2 regions of the Polaribacter sp. 11A2H genome follow, and region 2 is predicted to be linked to the other one. Evidence: riboswitches for the same ligand, from Rfam matches in the RefSeq annotation. Region 2 holds a riboswitch; the other holds the start of a gene.
What was found. A riboswitch is a leader RNA that binds a small molecule or an ion and turns the genes downstream of it on or off. The one in region 2 is predicted to bind cobalamin.

Region 1 (7,878 bases), on a different contig from region 2:
GACGGAGTGATTGCACCTCTTTTTTACTTTTTAATTTTGGGGATTCCTGGGGTAATGGCTTATAAAATGATAAACACTTTAGATTCTATGATTGGTTATAAAAACGATCGTTATATCTCTTTTGGTAAGTTTGCGGCTAAATTAGATGATGTTGCCAATTATATTCCGGCTAGAATTACAGCTATATTAATGTTACTTGTTCAATTAAAAGTAAACGGAATTTCTTTTGTTTTTAAAGAAGGTAAAAAACATAGTAGTCCGAATGCTGGTTACCCAGAAGCTGCATTAGCTTATATTTTAGATTGTCAGTTTGGAGGGCCTAATTATTATCACGGAAAATTACTTAAAAAACCTTTTATTGGTAGTAACAACCGTATAATTAAACACGAAGAAATTAAAATTGCTAGTCGAATTAATTATGCTGTAAGTATCTTATTTTGTCTTTTAAGTATTGCAATTTTATTACTGTTTTAAAATGTCTAAGCTTCAAAAAAAATATATTATTACAGGTGCTCCTGGTACTGGAAAAACGACCTTGATAGATAGCCTTCGTACAGATGGCTTTAATTGCTTTGAAGAAGTTTCTAGAAAATTAATTACTTCTCAGCAAGAGCAAAAAGGAAACAAGACTCCTTGGCAAGATGTTGTTGGGTTTACCAATTTAGTCTATCAAAAAATAACAGCAGAATTAAATATAAAAAGCAATAAAATTACTTTTGTAGATCGTGGTTTAGCAGATAATATTGCTTATTTAAAATTAAAAAAACATCCTATTTGTTCTAAATTTTTAAATTTTAATTATAAAAAACATTATCACATTACTGTTTTTATGCTTCCGCCTTGGCAAGAAATTTATACCGAAGATCCACAACGTCTTCAATCTTTCGAAGATGCTAAAAAGCTACATAATTTATTGGTAGAAACTTATACTAATTTAGGGTTTTCAATTAAAAGTCTACCTAAAACAACTATTTCTAAACGTTTAGATTTTATCAAAAAAATCGTTAATTAATCCGTTTTTACTATTAGTTAACTCATTTAAAAAGTACTACCTTCGCTGCATCAAATGGTTTTTTACGTTTTCGTAAAGATTAAAAGGGAATTTGGTGTAAATCCAAGACTGTTCCCGCAACTGTAAAACTTATAAAGTACTCATTAAGTAAACCACTGTAGTAAGACTATGGGAAGGTAAATGAATATAAAGTTGAGTCAGGAGACCTGCCACTATGATAATAATTTATAATATTAACTCTCGGGTAAAGAGTTAGAAAATTATGTTTATTTCATATTTTCTTTCCTTACCTGCTTAACATCATTTTTAAATGTACAAAAAATTGATTTTATGCAGCGTATGGGCTATGTGTTTTTCATTGCCCATATTCTCACAAAAAAAGGCCATTAAAGGTAAAATAACTGATGCAGAAACACAGTTAGCAATCTCTCAAGTTCGTATTTTAACAAGCGGAAAAACAGTATTAACAACAACTGATGAAAGAGGAAACTTTTCTATTACGGCTGTAAAAGCACCTATAAATCTAACATTTTTGTTAGAAGGCTATATAGAAAAGACAATTACCTTAAAAAAAGGAACCAACAATTTAGCTATTGTTTTAGATAGAGAAACTACAGAACTTTCTGAAATTATTATCAGTTCTAAAGACGAAAAAAAACTAGGTGTTCATAAGGTTTCTAAAATATCATTGCAATTAATACCTATTAGTAGTTCGCAAGATTTTCTAAAAACGGTTCCTGGTTTATTTATAGCCCAACATGCAGGTGGCGGAAAAGCAGAACAAATTTTTCTTAGAGGTTTTGATAATGATCATGGAACTGACTTTGCTGTTTTGGTAGATGATATTGGAATTAATTTAAGTTCGCATGCACACGGACAAGGGTATGCCGATTTACATTTTTTAATTCCAGAAACGGTTCAGAATGCAGATTACTACAAAGGACCACATGAAACTTCTTTAGGTAACTTTGCTGTTTCTGGTGCTGCAAAATTTACAACCAAAGACAAACTACATCGCAATTTTGTAAAACTAGAATATGGTCAATATGATTTTACAAGAGCTCTGGCAATGGTTTCTCTTATAGATCAAAAGAATTTTTTAACTAAAAATGATGAAAGTGCTTATATAGCAATTGAAGGGACTTACAATAACAGTTTTTTTGAAAGTAATCAAAAACTTAGGCGTTTAAATACTTTTACTAAATATAGTATTTCCCTATCGGATAAACATCAATTAAAAACCTCTCTTTCTACTTTTCATAGTGATTGGAATGCTTCTGGACAAATTCCTTTACGTGCTGTAAAAAGCGGGCTTATAACTAAATATGGTGCTATTGATGATAAAGAAGGTGGCGATACTAAAAGAATACACGTAAATGCACAGTTAAATTCTACATTATCTAACAATACAACGCTTATTAATCAGTTGTATTATGTATCTAATACCTACAATTTGTTTTCTAATTTTTCATTCTTTCAAAACGATCCTGTTCATGGAGATATGATTCATCAACAAGAAAACAGAGATGTCTTTGCTTATAAAGGAAATATAGCCATAAACAACATTTTAGAAATACCTAATAGTACCACAACCTTTGGTTGGTCTGCAAAACATAATCACAATTACATTGGTTTAAATCATACTATTGGCAGAGAATTATTAGAAAATGTAAATAGGTTTAAAATTAAAGAAACCAATTACGCTGCATTTATTAAAGAAAGAATACAAATTACTAATAAATTAACGGTTTTAGCGGGGTTAAGAGCAGATTATTTCGACTTTAATGTAACAGAAATTATACCAACTCCGCAACAAGGAAGTACAACCGCTTTTAAACTAAGCCCTAAACTAAGTCTGTTTTACGACGCTACAGAAGATCTTCAATTTTATGCAAAAGCAAGCACTGGTTTTCATTCTAATTATGCAAATGCCGCAGTAAAAAACAAGAGTATAAATCCTTTGCCAAAAGCAATTGGGTATGACTTAGGGACTGAATTTAAAATAGGTGATAATTTTATAGGTAATTTAACTTCATATTATTTACAAAGTGATGCCGAATTTGTATTTGTGTCTGATGGTTTCGAGTTCGAAAACAAAGGAAGATCTAAACGTTTAGGTAGTGAGGCTTCTTTTAGATACCAACCGCTGCCCTACTTTTGGCTAGATACAGATTTAAATTATAGTTACGGTACTTTATTAGATGCCCCTAAAGGGGATAATAAAATTCCGAGTGCGCCTCGTTTTACCACTACTGGTGGTGCTACTTTACGTTTACAAAACGGAATTAAAGCATCGCTACGTTATCGCTACTTAGGAGAACGTCCTTTAACCGAAGACGCATCTATAATAGCACAAGATTATTTTATTGTAGATGCTGTTGTTAATTATACAACTTCTAAATATACAATAGGAATTTCTATTGAAAACTTATTTGACACTAGTTGGAGAGAAGCTGTTTTTTACGACTCGTCACAATTACAAGGAGAATTAGCGCCTGTAGATGATATTCATTTTACACCAGGAACTCCGTTTTTAGCTAAATTAAATCTAACTTATTTCTTTTAAATTATGGGTAAAAATATAGCCAATACAACACATACTTTTTTATTCTGCGACGGAGGCTCTTGCCAAAAAGCAGGATCAGAAAAAGTAGTAAGAGCTGCAAGAGCTTATTTACGTAATAATGATCTTTGGGATACTGTACATACTATTAAAACCAGATGTAATGGAAGATGTGAAGACGCACCTACTTGTATTGTAAATCCAGGTGAATATTGGTACAAAGAACTAACTGCTGATAAAATTATTCCTATTGTAAAAAGTCATATTGATAAAAACTTACCCGTTGAAGCTAATTTATTATATAAAAAGGAATGGGATGCGCTAAAATCTAATAGAGAAATAGCGCCATTTAAACCCAAACCTTTCGAATTAAAAGACGACAAAGAATTAGGGGAATGTTTTATAACAAAAGGCTTTAGCTCCGATCAATATTTGTATCCTTTATTCTTATACTTATTAGAAAACCCCAAAGGTGTAACACTTAAAATGGCACATCTAAAAGCAATGCCGTTTACAGAAATAACTGCCGCAAATTATGCTAAAACATACACGTTAGAATTAGAAACAGCAACCGATTGTATACCACTAACCATTGCTGGTGTACCAAAAGAAGATAAGGAATTACAAAAATCAAAAATTTCTAGTACAGAGTATTTTTATCAAAAAAAAATAAACCAAACAGGTATCCGTTTTAAAAATAAGTTTGGAGAAGTTATAGGAATCATTAACTTTGATTCTATAGATAATTTGGCTTGGAAATATTGTACTAAAATTCAGTTACAAAACGCGAGTCAAGATTTAATATCACTATGAATAAGAACATCTCTATATTAGGTTTAGGTTGGTTGGGATTACCATTGGCTTTACAACTTCAAAAAAGTGGCTACTCCGTAAATGGTAGTACCACAACACTTGGTCGTTTAAAACCATTGTCTAAATATGCGTTTCAATCAGATAGAATAAAAGTTGAAGCTGATAAAATTATTGGTGATTGGGCATCTTTTATCCATGAAACCTCAACTTTAATCATCAATTTTCCGCCAAAGCGGATTGATAATATTGAGACCATACATCCGCTTCAGATAGCGCAAATTATAAAAAATACTGCCGCAACTACAAAGGTAATTTTTGTAAGTTCTACTTCTGTGTATCAAAATACAAATAGCCTTATAGACGAAACAATACATTGTGTGCCAGAAAAAGCATCTGGTATTGGGTTGATAAAAGCAGAAGAATTATTAAAACAACATTTTGGAAGCAACCTAACTATTTTACGTTTGGCAGGATTAATTGGTCCAAAACGTCATCCCGGAAGATTTCTTGCCAACAAAAAGCAATTAAAAAACCCAAACGTTCCGGTAAACCTCATTCATTTAAAAGATAGTATTGGTTTAATTGAAACTATTTTAGAACAAGATTGTTTTGGCGAAATTATAAATGGTTGTGCAGATGTGCATCCTAAAAGAAAGGAATATTATAAAAACGCTGCCATACAATTAAACTTGCCTGCTCCTATTTTTGGAGAAGATACTGCACAAGATTTTAAAATTGTTGATAATTCTAAATCGAAATCAATCTTAAATTTCGAATATCAGTTTGCAAATCCAGAATTGATTTTTGCAAAAGACAAATTGCCAGAAATAAGCATTGTAGGTGCAGGACCTGGTAATAAAAATTTATTAACGTTAAAAGCTTTTGAAGCCATACAAAATGCTGAAGTTATTTTACATGATAATTTAATATCAGAAGAAATAATGGATATCAATACAACTGCAGCACGTATTTATGTAGGTAGAAAATTTGGCGATAAAGAAGATCCACAAGCTCGTCAGCATAAAATAAACGAATTGCTAAAAACACATTGCGAAATGGGGAACAAAGTAATTCGTCTAAAATCTGGTGATCCATATATTTACGGTCGCGCTGCAGAAGAGGTACGTTTTTTAAAGAAACATCAACTTCCTTTTACAGTTATCCCTGGTATATCCGCAGCTTTAGCAGCGGCAAGTGCAATGAGTATACCTGTTACAGAAAGAGGTTTTTCTAATGCTTTTTTAATTTGTACAGCACACACTGCAGATTATTCTACAACGCAATTAAAGGGTATTGCAGAAATGTTGAATGCTGGTAATACTTTGGCGCTTTATATGGGCTCTAAAAGTTTAGATAAAATCATTCCGAAATTAATAGCCGTTTGCAACAATCCAAACATCCCGATTAATGCTATTTCTAATGTTTCTAGAGATAATGAAATCTTACTAACATCAACATTAGAAAATATTGAAGAAGATATCATTACACAAAAACTACCAATGCCCGTAGTATTTTTAATAGGTGCAAACCCAATAAATTAAGAAGATGAAAGAAGGAATTTTATTATGCGGACACGGTACAAGAAGAGAAGCTGGCGTAAAATCGTTTAAACGATTGGTGAGCATTCTTAAAGAACGCTACCAAGATGAATATGAAGTAGATTATGGGTTTTTAGAATTTAATCATCCTACGTATGAAGCTGCCGTAGAACGCATGTATGCGCAAGGTATTCGAAAAATATATGCGTTGCCTGTTATTTTATTTGCGGGTTCACATGCCAAGAATGACATTCCGTTTGAGTTAAATACCTTACAAGGTTATCACGATGATTTAACCATTTCTATGGGAAAACATATTGGTGTAAGTTCTTTTTTACTTGATTTATCGTTAAAACGGATTGAAGAAACAGAGAAAAAATTACCTAAAATTGATAGAAAAGAAACCTGTTTGGTAGTAGTTGGTAGAGGAACTACAGACCCAGATGCCAATAGCGATGTTGCTAAATTAACCAGTATGCTTTGGGACGGAATGGGCTTTGGTTTTGCCACCACAGTATATAGCGGAACAGCGTTTCCTAATGTAGACGAAGGTTTACAATTAGTCGAAAAATTAGGTTTTAAACGTACTATTGTGATTCCTTTTTTCTTTTTTACAGGTATTTTATTAGAGCGAATTTATAAAAGCGTTTCGGAAATGGATGCGAGTTCTAATTTAGAATATGTGTACACAGATCCTTTTGGTGCCGATGAATTAATTTTACAGGCTTTTGATGAGCGTTTACATGAAGCTAAAAACGGAATAGCAAACATGAATTGTCAGTTATGTAAATACAGAAAACAAGTCATTGGTTTTGAAGAAGACAAAGGGAAAGAGCAAATTGGTCATCATCTTAATGTAAAAGGAATTTTATTTGAAGAAGATGAAAAACCAAATGAAGAAGAAAACGGTTTTACAAGTAAAATTAAAAAAATGTTAGGCATATGATAGCAGGTAAAATTTACGGCGTTTCATTAGGTCCTGGCGATGCCGATTTAATTACGCTAAAAGGCTTAAAAGCATTACAGCAAGCTGATAAAATATATTATCCGGGTTCTTTATTTAAAGACGGAAGAAAGGCAAGTTATTCGCTTTCTATCTTAGATAATTATAACTTAGATGCTGCTAAATTAGTCGGTTTTCATCTAAAGATGGATTTAGAAAGAGCGCAAGCCAAAGAAATTTACGAAACTACCTTTCAGCAAATTTTAGCTGATTATAAAAAAGGATTATCAATCGCCATTGTAAGCGAAGGCGATATTAGTACGTTTAGTTCTTTTTCTTATCTATTAGAAAAAATACAAGCGCATCAATTAACTATTCATTTAATTCCGGGTATTAGTTCTTATTTGCATTTAGCAGCAGAAAGTAAAATGCCTTTGTGTTTACAAAACGAAAAAGTAGTTGTTATTCCGCGTATACAAACACAGGAAGAGTTAGAAGAAGCAATTGCACATTTTGACACCGTAGTATTAATGAAAATTATATCGGTTGTAGACATTATTACCGATGTAATAGATCACAAAAAACATAGCATTACCTATGCAGAACGCTTAGGCACCGATCAACAATTTATAACAACCGATTGGGCAATTGCAACACAAAGAGAAACCCCTTATTTTTCTCTTATCATCATTAAAAAAATAAACAAATGAAAATAACTGTAGCAGGCTTAGGTCCTGGAGATATCGATTATATGTTACCCGTAGTTAAAAATGCTTTACAAAAAGCAGATGTAGTTATTGGTTACGACTATTATTTTCAGTTTGGAGCCTCTTTATTTAAAGAAGATGCAGAACTAATTTCTATGCCATTAGGGATGGAAGAAGCAAGAGCTCATAAAGCTATTGAAAAAGCAAAAGAAGACAAATATGTAGTGGTTATTGGCTCTGGTGATGCCAGTATTTATGCCATGGCGGCGATAGTTTACGAGGTAGTTTCAAAAGAAAATCAT
Region 2 (7,878 bases):
GTTTCGTTGCTTATTATATATTTAATAGATTGATAATAAAGCTAAATTCTGATGAAAAAACAGCGTTATTATCTCAAAGAAAAAAAGAAGCTTTACCTATAAAACTACAAGCTTACGAAAGAATGTTGTTGTTTTGTGAGCGTATTAATCCTGTTAAAATGTTGGTGAGAATTAAACCAATTACAGAGGATACGCAAGATTATTTACAATTGTTGATTGCAAATATAGACCAAGAGTTTGAACATAATTTAGTGCAGCAAATGTATATTACAGACGATACTTGGACAGCAGTTGTGGCTACAAAAAATACCATTATTAATAAATTAAGACAAGTTGCAGAAACGGCAGAAACTGCCAATGAACTGCGGGAAAAGGTGATTATCGATTACTCTAAAACATTACCGCCAACGGATACTGCTATTGGTTTTATTAAAAATGAAGTAAAAAAACTGTTATAAAAAAAAGACCATCTAAACAGATGGTCTTTTTCTTCTTTCAGAAATAGCAAATTCCCCTTTTTAAAACTGAAGCCTTACTCCTAATTTAAAGTTTCTACCACGTGTAGAAAACCCTAAAATATCATCGTAATCTTCGTCTAAAATATTTGTAACTCCACCAAATAAAGTTACAGTGTCTTCTAATAATTTATAATTAGCCGCAAAATCTAATACTTGGTAACTTGTTAAAGTAACATCTTCCCCTGCAGTTCCAAAAGAACCATATCTATCAAAAATACTTCTATCACCTACATTTTTATAAGTAATATTGAAGAATGTATTTTTTAAGACATCCAAATCTAAACCTGCTACAAATTTATTTGCAGGAATATAATCGTTAAAATCTTCTGTATTATCTTTATCAACATACGTATAAGAAGCATTAACAGTTAAAAAACTAAGAGGTGTAATATTCGTATTTATTTCAAAACCACTAGCATCTGAAGAACCATTACCGTATTTAAAAGTAGCATTATCATAAATAATTGCATCTTCTTCTTTTCTATTAAAATAAACAGCATCAAACTGAAGCCAATCTTTATAATTTACATCAAAACCAGCTTCAAAAGTTTCATTAGATTCTGGTTTTAAATCTAAATTACCAGAAAAACCATCATACAATTGATACAAACTTGGTGTAATAAATGCTGTACTATAAGAAGTTAATAATTTTAAAGAAGCATTTTCATTTTTTAAAACTGAGTATGCAAGGTTTCCATCATAAACAGCATGATTACCATATACATTATGAATATTTAATCGTCCACCTACATTGGCACTTAAACCAAAATCTGTTATATACACTACACTTGCATAAGGATCTACAGTATTAAAATTTGCAATTCCTTTTTTAATTTCTGCAAAAGGAGTTACCGAATTATTACTATGTATTTGGTAATTTAAACCTGTAATTAATTGAATTTTACCGTCTTTAAAATCATATCTATTTACTAAATCTAAATTTACACTTCTACCAACAAATTCGTAGTTGTCTAAAGTACCCGCAAAAGAATTGAATTGCTCTAAATTTCTTTCTACCACATTTGCAGAAGCTAATAAGTAAACTTCTCCTTTATTATAAGTGTATTTTGGTTTTACACCAACTCTAAACTGCTCTTGATCTCCAGTATTTACATCACTATCAGAAAAAGCCCCTGCATCAAAATCATAATCAAAAACATCATAATTTAAGAAAGTCTCTATAGAAAACTTATCATTTACTGCATAACCTAATTTTAACAACGCATTTTTGCTATAAAAACTATCATTTTCATAAACAGCATTTGTTTTACTTTTTGCAGCAGACATTCCGTCTGTTCCAGTAATACTAAAAGAACCTAAGAAATTAAGTTTCCCTAAAGTACCGTTTAAACTTACGTTTTGGTTGTTATCAGATAATCCGCTTCCTTTAACATTTGCAGTATTATTTGTACCAATACTTGTTTCAAAAGAACCAGAAATATTATCTTCTGATGCTTTCTTTAAAACAACATTAATAACTGCAGTAGCTGCTCCAGAACCGTATAATGTAGATGATGCTCCTTTTAAAATTTCAATAGACTCTATTTGACTAACGGCTAATAAACGTAAATCGAATTGTTGATTAATTGCAGATTGATCTGTAACTGGCACACCATCAATTAAAACTAAAACTTGCCTATTTCTTCCTCCTCTAATATTAATACTTCTTGGTTCTGATGCATTAGAATTTACACCTCTAACATCAATACCAACAACATTATTTAGGATTTCAATAACATTTTTACCAGCATTTTGTTGCAATTCTTTTTGAGTAATTTTCTGAATTACCTTACCAGTATTCTCTTTTTTTAGATTAAATTTTGTAGCTGTAACAACAACTTCGTCTAAAGCCTCTACTTTTTCTTTTTGCTGTGCAAAAAGATTTGTGCTAGCAAAACTACATGCCAAAACACCAACAATTAATAATTGTTTTTTCATTTTTAATGATTTAATTTAAGTCTTCTTCTTTTACAAGAAAACAATAATGATTACTCCTTGTTAAACAAGGAATCTAAATAAATCAGGTAAATTTGTGTACAAAATAGAATTAGTACATAAACCTTTATCCCGAAAGTTTTAATTGTTAAAATGTATCAAATCTAGGCAGGTATCCTGGCTTGCGTCTTGTAATTTGTCTTCCCATTTTTATACTGAATATATTTTCAATAATTAAACAGTGACTTAAAGATAATTACAAGCTTAATAACTTACAGTTGCGGGAACAGCTTCGGTGTTAAACCGAATTCCCTTTTAATTTGTTCTCAAAAAAACAAAACCTAAATTCTTCACAAATGTAGATTATTTCTAATTACTAGAATCTAATAATTAATAAATTTTCAGCTTAATTCATTCCAAAATTCTAAGTATTCTCAGAAAATCAATTTAAGAAAATATTCTATTTATATAACGTCCACATTTCTTAAATCTTTATAAAATAACTGCTTTAAAAATTCTCGATAACTTTAGGTATAAATCATAAAAGAAAAGCAATTTAAATACTATTTAAGATATTCTTTCCTTTTTAAAAAAATGTTTACAACCTTTGTCTTTATATATTTTTAAATTATGATTCATTATATTTCTGGCGGAGAACGATCTGGTAAAAGTAGTTACGCCCAAAAAATAGCTGAAGAAATTTCTAAAAACCCCTTTTATTTGGCAACTTCTAGAATTTGGGATGAAGGTTTTAAAACAAGAGTAGAAAGGCACATTTCTGATAGAGACAAACGCTGGACAACCATTGAGGAAGAAAAAAATATTAGTGCTGTTATTGTTGATAAATCTACTGTAGTGGTAGACTGCGTAACATTATGGTTAACAAACTTTTATGTTGACACTAAATATGATGTAGAAGAATCTTTAAAATTAGCCAAACAAGAAATAGAAAAACTAGTAGAAATTGATGCTACTATTATCATTATTTCTAATGAAATTGGTATGGGATTACATGCAACTACAGAATCTGGAAGAAAATTTACAGAACTACAAGGCTGGATGAATCAATTTATTGCAAAAAAAGCAGATAAAGCAACTTTTATGGTTTCTGGATTGCCCTTAAAATTAAAATAAAACATGATTTCAAAAATTACACCTCTTTCTAAAGAAATAATAAATACTCTTCAAAAAAAGATAGATTTTAAAACAAAACCTATCGGAGCTTTAGGTATGTTAGAAGATATTGCTATTAAAATTGGTAGCATACAAAACACATTAACACCTAAAATTACAACACCAACAATTGTTGTTTTTGCTGCAGATCATGGAATTACAAAAACAAAAAAGGTAAGTCCATATCCGCAAGAAGTAACGCAACAAATGGTGCTAAATTTCTTAAACGGAGGTGCTGCAATTAATGTTTTTTGTAAACAAAACAATATCAATTTAAAAATTGTTGATGCTGGTGTAAATGCAGATTTCACCCCAAATAATCAATTAATATCTACTAAAATAGCAAAAGGAACCAAAGATTTTTCTACTGAAAAAGCGATGACAATTACAGAATGTAATACTGCGCTAGAAAAAGGAAAAGAAATTGTAAACACTCTATTTAAAGAGAACTGTAATACCATTGGTTTTGGAGAAATGGGGATTGGAAACACTTCTTCCGCAGCACTTTTAATGAGTTATTTTACAGCCGTTAACATTGAGAATTGTGTGGGGAAAGGAACAGGTTTAAATGATCAAGGTCTTCAACAAAAAAAGATTGTTTTAAGACAAGTATACGATAAACATTCATTAACAATACATTCACCAATAGATGCACTTACTGCTTTTGGTGGCTTCGAAATTGTAATGATTACGGGTGCCATTTTAGAAGCAGCGGCTTTAAAAATGACAATTCTAATTGACGGATTTATTGTTACAGCTGCCTTGTTAGCTGCTTTTGCTATTGATAAAAATGTACTTGATTACTGTCTTTTTACACATTCTTCCGGAGAACAAGGGCATCAAAAAATATTAAATCACTTAAATGTAAAACCTATTTTAAATTTAGGTTTACGTTTAGGAGAAGGAACAGGAGCTGCGGTTGCACTGCCTATTATTCAATCTTCGGTGCTATTTTTAAACGAAATGGCTACTTTTGAAAGCGCCAATATCAGCGAAGCTTAAAGCTATGAAAAAAGAAATTCATTATTTTTTAACAGCCATATTATTCTTTACAAGAATACCTTGCCCAAAATGGGTCGGGCATTCCTCTGAAATGCTAAATAAAAGTAACCGATACTTTTCTTTAGTAGGTATTTTAGTAGGATCTATTGCTGCTTTGGTTTACTACTTGGCAACGTTTATTTTTACTCCGGAAATTTCTATAATTTTAAGTATGATTTCTTCTATTTTGACAACTGGAGCTTTTCATGAAGATGGTTTTGCCGATTCTTGCGATGGTTTTGGAGGTGGCTGGACCAAAGAAAAAATCTTACTAATCATGAAAGATTCCAGATTAGGAACTTTTGGAGTTATAGGATTATTTTCAATTCTTTTATTAAAATTTGCAGCAATACAAGCGCTTAGTTCATCTGCTATAAACATTCCTTTACTTATTATTTCTGGTCATGCCATTAGTCGTTTTATTGCTACTATCCTACTCTACACGCATCCGTATGTAAGAGATATTGAAACTTCTAAAATAAAGCCGACAACAACACAAATGAGTACAAAATCTTTAGTGATTTCTTTCTTTTTTGGAATTTTACCTCTTTTCTTTTTTCAAAACTACAGAGTATTTCTATGTCTTATACCTTTATTAATAACGTATTGGTATGTAGCTCGTTTTTTTAAGAAATGGATTGGTGGACAAACAGGAGATTGTGCGGGTGCTTTGCAACAAGTTGCAGAAGTTATTTTTTATCTTTTTATACTCGTTTTATGGAGATTATATTAATTAGACATACAACTCCCAAAATAGCAAAAGGAATTTGCTACGGACAAGCGGATCTTGATGTTACTGATACTTTTTTAGAGGAAATTAAACCTATTTTAAAGAAAGTTTCTACTTATGATGCTGAAACTGTTTATTATAGTAGTCCGCTTAAAAGGTGTAAAAAACTTGCAGAAAAACTTTCGGATACTGTTCTTTTTGATGATCGTCTAAAAGAATTAGATTTTGGAGATTGGGAACTACAAAACTGGAACGATATCAATAAAACTGAATTAGATATTTGGATGAATGACTTTGTAAGGGTTGCTGTAACAAATGGCGAATCATATTTAGATTTACATGCTAGAACTACAAATTTTCTTTTAGAAATAAGCAAGCAAAAACACAAAAAGGTTGTTATTATAACGCATGCAGGTGTTATGAGAAGTTTGCATTCTTTTATCAATAAAATCCCTTTAGAAAAATCTTTTGATTTAAAATTACAATACGCACAAGTTTTAGAAATAAATTATTAAAATGAAACATCTTTTAGCTTTCTTAATTATAAGTAGTCTCTTCTTTTCTTGTCAAAAAAAAGCAAATCAAGCAACAGTAAAAACAACGCTAAAAAGCACCATAAAGTATGCAAAAGGTTTTGACATAATTACAATAGGTAATCAGAAAAAATTGGTAATAAAAAAACCGTATCAAAACTCTAAAGAAGAATTTACCTACCTACTTGGCGATAAAACGGATTTAAGTAAAAATGAATTAAAAATCCCTATTAAAAACATCGTGGTTACAAGTACTACCCATATATCAATGTTAGAACAAATTGGTGCAGAAAAGTATTTAACAGGGTTTCCACAAACAAAATTTATTTCATCAGAAAAAACTAGAAAACGTATTGCTGATGGTAAGGTTGTTGAGTTAGGTAGTGAACGATCTATGAACACAGAAAAACTACTAGAATTAGCACCAAATCTCGTCATTGGTTTTGGCTTAAATGGTAATAATAAAACATATAAAACGATTATGAGAAACGGAATTCCTGTTATTTATAATGGAGATTGGTTAGAAGATACTCCTTTAGGTCGCGCAGAATGGATTAAGTTTTTTGGTGTTTTATTCAACAAAGAAAAAGAAGCAGACAGTATTTTTAACGTTATTGAGTCTAATTATTTAGCTGTGAAAAAAATAGCTTTAAAATCAAAAACTATTCCCACTATTATTTCTGGAAATTTATTTAAAGATACCTGGTATATGCCAGCTGGTAAAAGTTTTATTGCTACTTATTTTAAAGATGCCAACACAAATTATATATGGAAAAACACACAAGGAAATGGTAGCTTACCTTTAAGTATAGAAAGTGTTTTAGACAAGGGAAAAGATGCCGATTTTTGGATTGGTTGTGGTTTATTTGAAAGCAGAGAAGAAATGTTAAGATCTAATCAATCTTACAATTCTTTTAATACTTTTAAGAATAAAAACGTATATACCTATGCCACTAATAAAGGAATAACGGGCGGACTTATTTACTTTGAAAAAGCTCCTGTAAGACCAGATTTACTTTTAAAAGACATAATAAAAATTACGCACCCAAATTTGTTGCCAAATTATAGCTTAACTTTCTTCGCAAAAATGAATTAAATTAAGTTTCTATAAAAATAATAATTTTAATGAAAAAATTACGTCCAAAATCTAACATAGATGAGCTTTGTTATCCTTTTATATATGAAGATTCTTCTCTTTGCGATTATGAAATAGAAACAGATCAACTAACTCGTTCAGTAGCTTGGGCTATTAACGAACTCTCTGTTTTAATCTTAAATTACCCTAATAGCGAAGAACTAAAAAAACTAGAAAAAGAATTAAACTGGTTAGTACCTCTTTGCTACCATCTTAATGGTTCGATAAGAGGGAAATTAGCTATTACAGAAAATGATCATCAACAATTATTAGATCATTATAGAAAGATGAAGTTAATAGTTGAAGATACTATTTCTGGTTTTGTTTTACCTGGAGGAAAATCTCCTGTAGGTATTTTGAATCAGTGTTCTTCACTTTCAAAGAAGGCCGTTAGATTAATGGTAATTATACACAATAATGAAAACAAAGAAGTTGCCGATATTTTACCAAAATTCGCAAATTTACTTTGTAACTATTTTTTTACCGCCACAATTCTAATCAATAAAGTAACTGGTTTTAAAGAAACTCCTTTTGTTAGTAAGAGTTATTAATTTATAGTAAAATTACATTTCATTTTTATTCGAATCAAACTCATTTCCATCGATAATCTAATAAAACCATTTTCAAATTTAATACCTTTATCACTTAACAATTTTGATAGAGATGAGAATAGAAAATGAATTAAAATTAGGTTTTAAAGATGTTATGATTCGTCCTAAAAGATCTACACTAAAATCGCGTTCGCAAGTAAGTTTAGAAAGAACATTTACTTTTTTACATAGTGATGTTGTTTGGACAGGAATACCAATTATG

Region 1: another riboswitch for cobalamin. It lies ahead of GQS58_RS02090 (TonB-dependent receptor); the one in region 2 lies ahead of GQS58_RS08675 (TonB-dependent receptor plug domain-containing protein).

What each region holds. Positions count from the first base shown of each region.
Region 1 covers NZ_WTLD01000001.1:481,912-489,789, reverse strand. Annotated here, with positions in the region: gene cbiB (adenosylcobinamide-phosphate synthase CbiB) at 1-474, shown strand, start outside; gene GQS58_RS02095 (AAA family ATPase) at 476-1,012, shown strand; cobalamin riboswitch at 1,051-1,241, shown strand; gene GQS58_RS02090 (TonB-dependent receptor) at 1,323-3,578, shown strand; gene GQS58_RS02085 ((2Fe-2S) ferredoxin domain-containing protein) at 3,582-4,388, shown strand; gene cobA (uroporphyrinogen-III C-methyltransferase) at 4,385-5,929, shown strand; gene GQS58_RS02075 (sirohydrochlorin chelatase) at 5,934-6,872, shown strand; gene cobI (precorrin-2 C(20)-methyltransferase) at 6,869-7,579, shown strand; gene cobJ (precorrin-3B C(17)-methyltransferase) at 7,576-7,878, shown strand, end outside.
Region 2 covers NZ_WTLD01000005.1:242,283-250,160, reverse strand. Annotated here, with positions in the region: gene GQS58_RS08680 (hypothetical protein) at 1-458, shown strand, start outside; gene GQS58_RS08675 (TonB-dependent receptor plug domain-containing protein) at 519-2,456, opposite strand; cobalamin riboswitch at 2,603-2,813, opposite strand; gene GQS58_RS08670 (bifunctional adenosylcobinamide kinase/adenosylcobinamide-phosphate guanylyltransferase) at 3,084-3,587, shown strand; gene cobT (nicotinate-nucleotide--dimethylbenzimidazole phosphoribosyltransferase) at 3,591-4,628, shown strand; gene GQS58_RS08660 (adenosylcobinamide-GDP ribazoletransferase) at 4,633-5,400, shown strand; gene cobC (alpha-ribazole phosphatase) at 5,385-5,912, shown strand; gene GQS58_RS08650 (ABC transporter substrate-binding protein) at 5,914-7,026, shown strand; gene GQS58_RS08645 (cobalamin adenosyltransferase) at 7,056-7,616, shown strand; gene GQS58_RS08640 (GMP reductase) at 7,729-7,878, shown strand, end outside.